2 regions of the Telluria sp. Soil_C_11 genome follow, and region 1 is predicted to be linked to the other one. Evidence: riboswitches for the same ligand, from Rfam matches in the RefSeq annotation. Region 1 holds a riboswitch; the other holds the start of a gene.
The links. Region 1 has a riboswitch for cobalamin ahead of AC3A6M_RS24445 (TonB-dependent receptor plug domain-containing protein). Riboswitches for the same ligand answer to the same signal wherever they lie in the genome.
Positions count from the first base shown of each region.

Region 1 (4,598 bases):
CTTGCCCGTATGCTATCTTTGCCGCTTTTATCACTTCCGGAGCCAGCATGCGCCTGCCTTCCATCGCTGCCGTCGCGAATCCCGAACTCGCCGTTCAACTCGACGCGGCGATCAATAACAAGACCAAGCCATTCGGCAGCCTCGGCACACTGGAACAGCTGGCAAAGCAGCTCGGCCTGATTCAGCAGACCACCGCCATCTCGATCGGCCAGCCCGCCATCGTCGTGTTTGCAGGCGATCATGGCGTAGTCGCCGAAGGCATCTCCGCCTTCCCGCAGGACGTCACCTGGCAGATGGTCGAGAACTTCCTCGCGAATGGCGCGGCCATCAATGTATTCGCACGCCAGAACGGCGCCGCGCTCCATGTGGTCGATGCGGGTGTCAACCACGATTTCGGTCCGCGTCCTGGCCTGGTCGACCGCAAGCTTGCCCGCGGCACCCGCAACTTCGCGCTCGAACCGGCGATGACGGCGCAGCAGTGCGCCACCGCGATGGAGCATGGCGCCGCATTCGTCGCCGGCCTGCCTGGCAACGTGGTCGGCTTCGGGGAGATGGGCATCGGGAACACGACCGCCGCCGCGGCGCTGATGCACAAGCTCGCCGGCATTCCGGTCGCGGACTGCGTCGGCGCCGGCACCGGCCTGTCGCCACAGGGTGTGCTGCGCAAACAGCGCGTGATCGAAGCGGCGGTCGAACGCCACGCCGGCGTGACCGAGCCGCTCGACGTGCTCGCCACCTTCGGCGGTTTCGAGATCGCGATGATGGCTGGTGCCATGCTGCAGGCTGCCGCGCTGCGCAAGACCCTGCTGATCGATGGCTTCATCGTCACCTCCGCCCTCCTCGTCGCCAGCCGCATCGCACCCGCCATCCTCGATTACTGCGTGTTCGCGCACTGCTCCGACGAAGCCGGCCACCGCCGCATGCTGGAGCAGCTCGGCGCGCGGCCGCTGCTGCAACTGGGCATGCGCCTCGGCGAAGGCACCGGCGCCGCGCTCGCACTGCCGCTGCTGCATGCGGCCGCCAACTTCCTTAACGAGATGGCGACCTTTTCGTCGGCCAGCGTCAGCGAAAAATCCGCCGCCGCATAACAGGACCAAGATGCAACAGGTCCGCCTCTTCTTCATCGCGCTGCAGTTCTTCACGCGCCTGCCGATCCCCTCCTGGGTCGGATTCGAAGCCAGCTGGCTGCAGCATGCCTCGCGCTACTTTCCGTTGGTCGGCTGCGTGGTCGCGGCGGTCGCCGCCGCGGTTTACTTCGCGGCCGCGCTGGTGCTGCCGGCGCCAGTGGCCGCCGTGCTCTCGACCGCCGCCTCGATCTACCTGACCGGCGCCTTCCATGAAGACGGCTTCGCCGACACCTGCGACGGCCTGGGCGGGGGCATGACGCGGGAGCGCGCGCTCGAGATCATGAAGGACTCGCGTGTCGGCGCCTATGGCGCGATCGGCATCGTCTGCATGCTGGCGACCAAGCTGACGGCGCTGGCGATGCTGCCGCCACATGCAGCCGTCGGCGCGCTGTTCCTGGCCCACCCGCTGTCGCGCCTGGCCGCGGCCTCGCTGATCTGGAAGCTGGATTACGTGCGCGGCGAAGGCAAGGCCAAGCCGCTTGCCCAGCAGATGACGAGTGCCGAATTCGCGATCGCCGCCCTCACCGCACTCTTGCCGGCGCCGGTCCTGCTCGCGGCCGGCTGGCTCGCGCCCGATGCCGTGCTGGCGGCGCTGCTGGCGGCCCTGCTTGCCGCGGTGTGGCTCGGACGCAAGCTGCAACGGCGCCTCGGCGGCTATACCGGCGACTGCCTGGGCGCCGTGCAGCAGCTGGCCGAGGCCCTCGTCTACGTCGGCGTGCTGGCCACGCTGGGCCATGGCGCCTGGATCTGAACCGCGAAACCGCACCGTGAAGCTGCACCTGGTCCGCCATCCACAGCCCGAGATCGACCAGTGCCTGTGCTACGGCGCCAGCGACGTCGCCGTCGCGGAACATGAGCTCGCGCGCGTGCACGCGCACCTGCGCGCGGCCGGCCTGCCCGGCGATCTTCCTGTCTACGCCAGCCCGCTGCAGCGCTGCGCCGGCCTCGCCCGGCGCCTGGCCCCGTCCGCGCTGGCCCTCGATGCGCGCCTGGCCGAGATGGATTTCGGCCGCTGGGAGCTGCGCGCCTGGAATGCCATCCCGCGCGCGGAGGTCGACGCCTGGGCCGCCGACCTGCTCCGGTATCGCCCCGGCGGCGCCGAATGCGTGCTCGACGTCGCGCGCCGCGTCGCCGCCTTCATCGCGGATCTGCGCCAGGCCGGCCATGCGGAAGCGCTGCTCATCTGCCACGCCGGCACCATTCGCCTGCTGGGCGCCATGCGCGACGGCCTCCCGCTCGAAGAAGCCGCGCTGAACGCTGCTCGTACTCCGCATCGCATCGCCTACGGCCAAATAGCCGAGCTGGAAGTATAATGTCGACGTTTTGGTGCTCGCGCCTGTGTTCTCAGGCGCAGTTAAACGGGAAACACGAAGCTCTTCATCAGGGCCAAGGTGTGCTGCCCCCGCAACGGTAAGCAAGTACCGCACGACGCAACAGCTGAGAAAGTCAGCGTCGATGCGGCAACCGTCTTCTCATACCACTGTGCGATTGCATGGGAAGGTCAGACGGCCATACTTGCCAGCCCGGATACCGGCCAAAAGGTGGAAGCGTCCGGCTTGCCGGCGCTTCTGTTCAATCTGGCCTACGGGGACGTCGGCCGGTTGTCCACGAAAGAAAACATCGCCATGCGCTTTCCCGTTTCACGGCATGCGGCCGCGCCGCTGCTCGCCTTTGCCCTTGCGTCGCCCGCCATACCCGCTTTCGCCGATCCGGCCATCGGGTCCGTGCTCGTCACCGCCACCCGCACGCCGCAGCGCGCCGACGAGGTCATTCCCGACACGTCCGTCATCTCCCGCGAAGAGGTCGCGCGCGCCGGCGCCGGCTCGGTTGCCGACCTGCTGCGCCGCCAGCGCGGCATCGAGATCGCACGCAACGGCGGCCCGGGCGCCAGCACCAGCGTCTACCTGCGCGGGGCCAACAGCAACCAGGTCGTGGTCCTGGTCGACGGCGTGCGCATCGGCTCCTCGACCACCGGCGTGGCCAGCTGGAATGCGATTCCGCTGTCGAGCATCGACCACATCGAAATCGTCTACGGCCCGCTGAGTTCCCTGTACGGCGCCGACGCGATCGGCGGCGTGGTGCAGATCTTCACCAGGAAGAGCGAGGGCGAAGGCATGCCGGCCTTCAGCGCCAGCGCCGGAGGCGGCAGCGATGGCGCCAGCCAGGTTGACGCCGGCGTGCGCGGCGCCACCGGGGGCGCTCACAGCGTCAGCTATGCACTGGGCGGCGCACGCGAAGATGCCGACGGCTTCTCCAGCACCCGTCCGGGCGCGTCGAGCTATAACAGGGACGACGACGGCTACACGCGCAACAGCGTCAACGGACGCGTGGCCGTGCAGCTCGCGCCGGGGCACGAGTTGGGCGGACAATTCTTGAAGAGCCGCCTGCGCGCCCAGTACGACAGCGGCGCTTCCAGCTACGACACCCACAACGAACAGGTCATCGACAGCTACGCCTTGTTCCTGAACGACCGCATCCTTCCCAACTGGCGCAGCAGCCTGCAGGCCGCCCGCTCCAACGACAGGCTGGGCAGCTTCACCGGCACGGCGGCCAGCGGCGCCAGCCAGATCGATACCCGCCAGGACGAGCTCACCTGGCAGAACACGCTCGACATCCACGGCGACACCCTGCAGCTGCTGTTCGGCCACCGCAAGGACCAGGTGATGTCCAGCGCCAGCACTGCCCTGAACCGTTCGCGCATCACCAATTCGGTGGCGGCCGCCTACGACCTGCGGCGCGGCAGCCACCTGCTCGACCTCAGCCTGCGCAGCGACCACTCGGTCTACGGCGCCAGGACCACCGGGGCGGCCGGCTATGGCTACGCGTTCAGCAAGGATTTGCGCGCCACCGCCAGCGTCGGCACCAGCTTCCGCGCCCCGACCTACAACGAGCTGTACTACCCGGGCTACGGCCTGCCCGACAACAAGCCGGAACGGGGCCGCAATCTCGAGGCAGGACTGCGCTACCAGCTGACTGGCGCCGAGCTGCTGGCGACTTATTACCGCAACCGCCTGACCGACATGATCGTGACGGTGAATCCCTGCCCCAGCCGCACCGGCAGCTGTGCCTACAACGTCAACCGCGCCCTGCTCGAAGGCTTGACGATGTCGGCTGAAACCCGGCTGCGCGGCCTGGTGCTCCGCGCCAGCGTCGACCTGCAGGATCCGCGCGACGAGACTACCGGCAAGCAGCTGGCCCGCCGTGCGCGTCGCCACGCCAACCTCTCGGCCGCGTATGCCGTCGACCGCGTCGACCTGGGCGCCGAACTGCAGGCCTCGGGCAGCCGCTTCGACGATGCGGCGAACGCCAATCGCCTGGGTGGCTACGGCCTCCTGAACCTGTACACTACATGGCGGTTCACGCCCGACTGGTCGCTGCTGGTTCGTCTCGACAATTTGTTCGATCAACGCTACGACCTGGCGCGCAACTACGGCACGGCCGGACGCAGCTGGTTCGCCGCGCTACGCTACG
Region 1 covers NZ_JBDGIN010000033.1:148-4,745, forward strand. The annotation lists gene cobT (nicotinate-nucleotide--dimethylbenzimidazole phosphoribosyltransferase) at 48-1,088, shown strand; gene AC3A6M_RS24435 (adenosylcobinamide-GDP ribazoletransferase) at 1,099-1,878, shown strand; gene AC3A6M_RS24440 (histidine phosphatase family protein) at 1,895-2,440, shown strand; cobalamin riboswitch at 2,435-2,680, shown strand; gene AC3A6M_RS24445 (TonB-dependent receptor plug domain-containing protein) at 2,753-4,598, shown strand, end outside.

Region 2 (4,598 bases), on a different contig from region 1:
CTTGTAGGGATAGGGGCCGAGCGTGTTCGAGAAGTAGGTCAGCGAATCCCTGGCCGCCTTCATGGCCGGCGCCGCGCTGGCCGCGTACTCGGGCGGATACAGCACGGTGACGGTGACGTTCGGGCTGCCCGGGCCGGTCCAGGTCTCGACCATCGGTTTCGCGCTGCGCTTGTCGGCGGTCCAGGCGAAGTCGTGGACGTCGCCCTGCACGTAGCGGTGGGTCAGCATGCCGTTCTTCTCGAGCGGAGCGCCCTGCGGTTCGCCGGTGGCGCCGACCGTGTACTCCTTCGGCACCGTCAGCCTGACGTCGAAGCTGCCGAAGTCGGCGTAGAACTCGGAGTTCAGGTGGAATTCGTGGGCGTTCCAGCGCGGCGCCGTGGCCCCGCGTTCGCCCGGCAGTTCCAGCACGCCGATCTTCGGATACCACTGGCCGACCAGGTGGAAGGTGCCGAAGTAACCGGTGCGCGCCATCACGCGCGGCAGCTGGGTGTGGAAGTCGATGTCGAAGGTGGTCGAGGCGCCGGGCGCCACTGCCGCCGGCAGGTCGAAGCGCACCACGGTGTGGTCCGTCGCCGGGCCCTTGTCCGGATGGACGAAGGTCCAGGGCACGGCGGCCTCGCCCTGGGTGACGCTGCGCAGGGCGATGTGGCCCCATTCGCCATCCTTGATCTCGACGCCGGAGCGGAAGCCGGAGTCGCGCTCGCGCTTCTCGGTAAAGAAGGTGCTGCCCGTGCCTTCGAAGGCATTCATGTACAGGTGCACGTAGACGCTCTTCACCGGCACGCTGCTCCGGTTGCGCCAGGTGAGTTTTTCGCGGCCCGTCACCGTGTGCTTCACTGGGTCGAGCGTGGCGTCGATGTCGTAGTGGACGACGCGGTCGGACAGCGTCGCTTCGAGCCCGGTGCGGGCGCCGCCCCAGGCGTTCGGGCTGCTGGGAACGCTCACCGCGGCGGCGTTCGGCGCCGCCAGGGCGATGCCGTCGAGGGACGGCGCCGGCGCGGCGGCCGGGCCACCCGGTTCGGCGAGCAGGTCGGCGGTAACCGCGACCCCTGCCGCCAGCAGGGCGGCGAGCGCGCCCGTGCGCAGTACGGTGGAACTCAATCTCATGCAAAGGTCCCCTAAGGATTGAATTTCGTTAAGTTGTATTTGTGTTCACACTATATTCGAAAACACTGTCAGAAAACTCACACATGGCGACAAATGGACCGGGAATGTTGCTTATTGGGTTTATAATTCACGGGTTCTGGTGCCCGCACGCGTGGTCTGCGCGTGCAGTTAAACGGGAAACACGGAGCGCAGGTGCCCCCGGCGCCGCGCCAACGTGTGCTGCCCCCGCAACGGTAAACAAGCGCCGCCTTCATGGCGGCTGGCTGCTTCGATGACCACTGCGCGCCCTGCGCGTAGGAAGGTGGAGCAGTCTGTCTTGCGAGCCCGGATACCGGCCAGGACAGGGGGAAGCGGGCGCATTGCCGCGCTTCCGTGACGAGCCGGTGTGCGGGGACGCGCGCCGGCCTAACGATCGAACTTTAATCCATCGATGAATTCCAAGAAGCCGCTCGCGCTGGCCTGCGCCATTGCCGTATCCATTCCTTTCGCCGTTCATGCCGACGAGGCCGCCCCCGCGACCGTCGTGATCACCGGGGCCCGCTTTCCCAGCGCCGACACCCTCGAGCCGATCGGCGCCACCGTCATCACCCGCGACGAGATCCGACAGGCCGGCGTGAACGACGTCAACCAGGCCATCCGCAAGATCGGCGGCGTGTTCGGCCGCCAGAGCCTGGACTCCTCGCCCGACTTCGCACTCGACCTGCGCGGCTTCGGCGCCAACGGCGCGCAGAACATGGTGATCATGGTCGACGGCGTGCGCCTGAACGAGAACGAACTGGCCAGTGCGGTGCTGTCGACCATCCCGATCGACACCGTCGAGCGCATCGAGATCGTGCGCGGCGGCAGCAGCGTGCTGTACGGCGAGGGCGCGACCGGCGGCGTGATCCAGATCGTGACCCGCAAGGAGGCGCTGCGCAGCCAGCCGGGCACGCATGGCTCCATCTTCGCCGAAGCCGGCCAATTCAAGGAGCGCGACCTGCGCGCTTCCCTGTCGCACACCGCGGGCGCCATCAGCGCCGACGTCGCCGTGGCGCGCCAGGACAACGACAACTACCGCGCCAACAATGCCTTCAAACAGGACAGCGTCGCGGCCGGCGTGCAGCTCGCGTACACGGGCGGCCGCGCCGGCGTGCGGGTGGAGAGCGCGCGCCAGGACTCGCGCCTGCCGGGCTCCCTGACCCTGGCCCAGTTCGAGGCCAACCCGCGCCAGACCCAGACCCCGAACGACTTCGGCTCGCTCGACACCGACCGCGTGAACGCCTTCGCCGAATACCGCCTGGGTGCGGTCGACCTGGCGGCCGAGCTGTCGCACCGCGAGCGCGATGCGGAATCGAACTACTTCTTCGGCCCCAGCGCATCGGTGACCAAGTACAAGGGCCGCCAGACCCAGTTCTCGCCGCGCGCGCGCTGGTTGCGTGACGTGGGCGCCGGCATGCTGAACGAGCTGGTCACCGGCATCGACGTGATCGACTGGAAGCGCAAGACCACCGCGGATTATTCGCTGGCCGACGCCAGCCAGAAATCGAAGGCCTTTTACGTGCGCGACGAGCTGCGCTTCGACCCGGCCCACGACGGGCGCGTGGCCCTGGGCGCACGCCGCGAAATCTTCGACAAGGACTACGTCGACGCGATCATGGGTGGCACGCCGGACAACGGTTCGCAGGCCCGGAACGCCTGGGAAGCCCAGGGCAGCTACCGCGTGCTGCCGCAACTGACCCTGAGCGCGCGCGCAGGGCAGAGCTACCGCGTGGCCAACGTCGACGAGAACAGCTTCCGCACCAGCCTCAGCCTGCTGAAGGTGCAGACCTCGCATGACCTGGAGCTGGGCGCGAGCTGGGGCGATGAAGCGCGCAAGGTCACGGCGCGCGTGTTCCGCCACAAGCTGGACAACGAAATCTTCTACGACCCGACCGCCTTCGCCAACACCAACCTCGACCCGACGCGCCGCGAAGGCGTCGAAATCGATGCCGAGGCCCGGCTGGCGCCGGGCTGGCGCGCCACCGCCCATTTGCAGCACGTGAACGCCACCTTCACCGAAGGCCCGAACGCCGGCCGCGAGATGGTGCTGGTGCCGAAGAACGTGGTCACGGCGCGCCTGGCCTGGCTGCCAGGCAATGGCCAGAGCGCCGATTTCGGCGCGCAATGGGTCGACCGCCAGCGTTACGGCAGCGACTTCGACAACAGCTGCGCCGCGCGCATGCCGTCCTACGTGACCTTCGACGCGCGCTACGCCGTCAAGCTGGGCCCATGGGAGCTCGCAGCCGCGGGCCTGAACCTGGCCGACCGCCATTACTTCAGCAACGCCTTCGGCTGCCGCTCGGGCATCTACCCGAGCGACGGCCGCCAGCTCAAGCTCTCGGCCCGCTACGACTTCTAATCCAAATCAAACCGGGGTCAGACTCCGGTTTTTGGAAATGTCCTACTGGCTTTTTCCAAAATCGGGAGTCTGACCCCAGTGTTAACTCTTGGGTGGTACCGGTGTAACAAGCGGTAAGCATTGCAAAAAATAAGCCGTGACTAAGGTTGGCCGGCGAAAAAGTGGTAATCTCGCGGTCGTTTGCACAACCAATTCGAGAAGGATTCTTATGCGTTCCCTGCGTTTTGCCCTGCTTGCCGCCAGCCTCGTCGCCAGCACCGCTTTTGCCTCGCCGACCGATCCGAAGAACGGCGTCGAATACGTGACGCTCGCTCAGCCGCAGCCGGTGCAGGCTGCCGGCAAGAAGGTCGAGGTGATCGAGTTCTTCATGTACCACTGCCCGCACTGCAACGCGCTGGAACCGCAGTTCGAACAGTGGGTCAAAAAGCAGGGTGACAACATCGTCCTGAAGCGCGTGCACCTGCCGTTCACCGGCCCCAACGATCCGGAAGCGCACCTGTACCTGACCCTGGAAGCGCTGGGCAAGGTCGACGAGATGCACGCCAAGGTGTTCAAGGCCGTGCACGTGGACCGCATCCGCCTGAACCAGGACGCTGCGATCATCGACTGGGTCTCGAAGAACGGCATCGACCGCGCAACCTTCACCAACGCCTGGAACTCGTTCGGCGTGATGACCAAGCTGCGCCGCCTGCCGCAGATCGTCAATGAGTACAAGGTCGATGGCGTGCCGACCGTCGTTATCGACGGCAAGTACCAGACCTCGCCGGCCACGGTTTACAATTCGGTCAAGACGAATAATGAACCGCAGCTGTTCCAGGCCACCCTGCAGGTGATGGACGCGCTGGTTGCAAAGGCTGCCAAGACGAAATGAGCGATGCAGAAGGCAAGATCCTGAAGATCTACGACAAGTCCAAGCCGGAAGACGAGGACTTGACCGACACCAGTTATTACCTCCACTGGGCCTGGGGCATCGTGGCGGTGCTCGTCGGTATGGTCTTCTGGCTCTGCATCACGTTGGTGAATGCCGAAAACCAGCGTTACGCCCTGATGACGAACAAGTGTGCGGACCCGCTGTTCAAAGGAGAGATCGACCAGCGTTGCCTGCTGACCGTGC
Region 2 covers NZ_JBDGIN010000010.1:31,062-35,659, forward strand. The annotation lists gene AC3A6M_RS16950 (M1 family metallopeptidase) at 1-1,107, opposite strand, end outside; cobalamin riboswitch at 1,228-1,461, shown strand; gene AC3A6M_RS16955 (TonB-dependent receptor) at 1,538-3,484, shown strand; gene AC3A6M_RS16960 (thiol:disulfide interchange protein DsbA/DsbL) at 3,693-4,355, shown strand; gene AC3A6M_RS16965 (hypothetical protein) at 4,352-4,598, shown strand, end outside.
Region 2: linked by a shared signal. The riboswitch ahead of AC3A6M_RS16955 (TonB-dependent receptor) and the one ahead of AC3A6M_RS24445 (TonB-dependent receptor plug domain-containing protein) in region 1 are both predicted to bind cobalamin.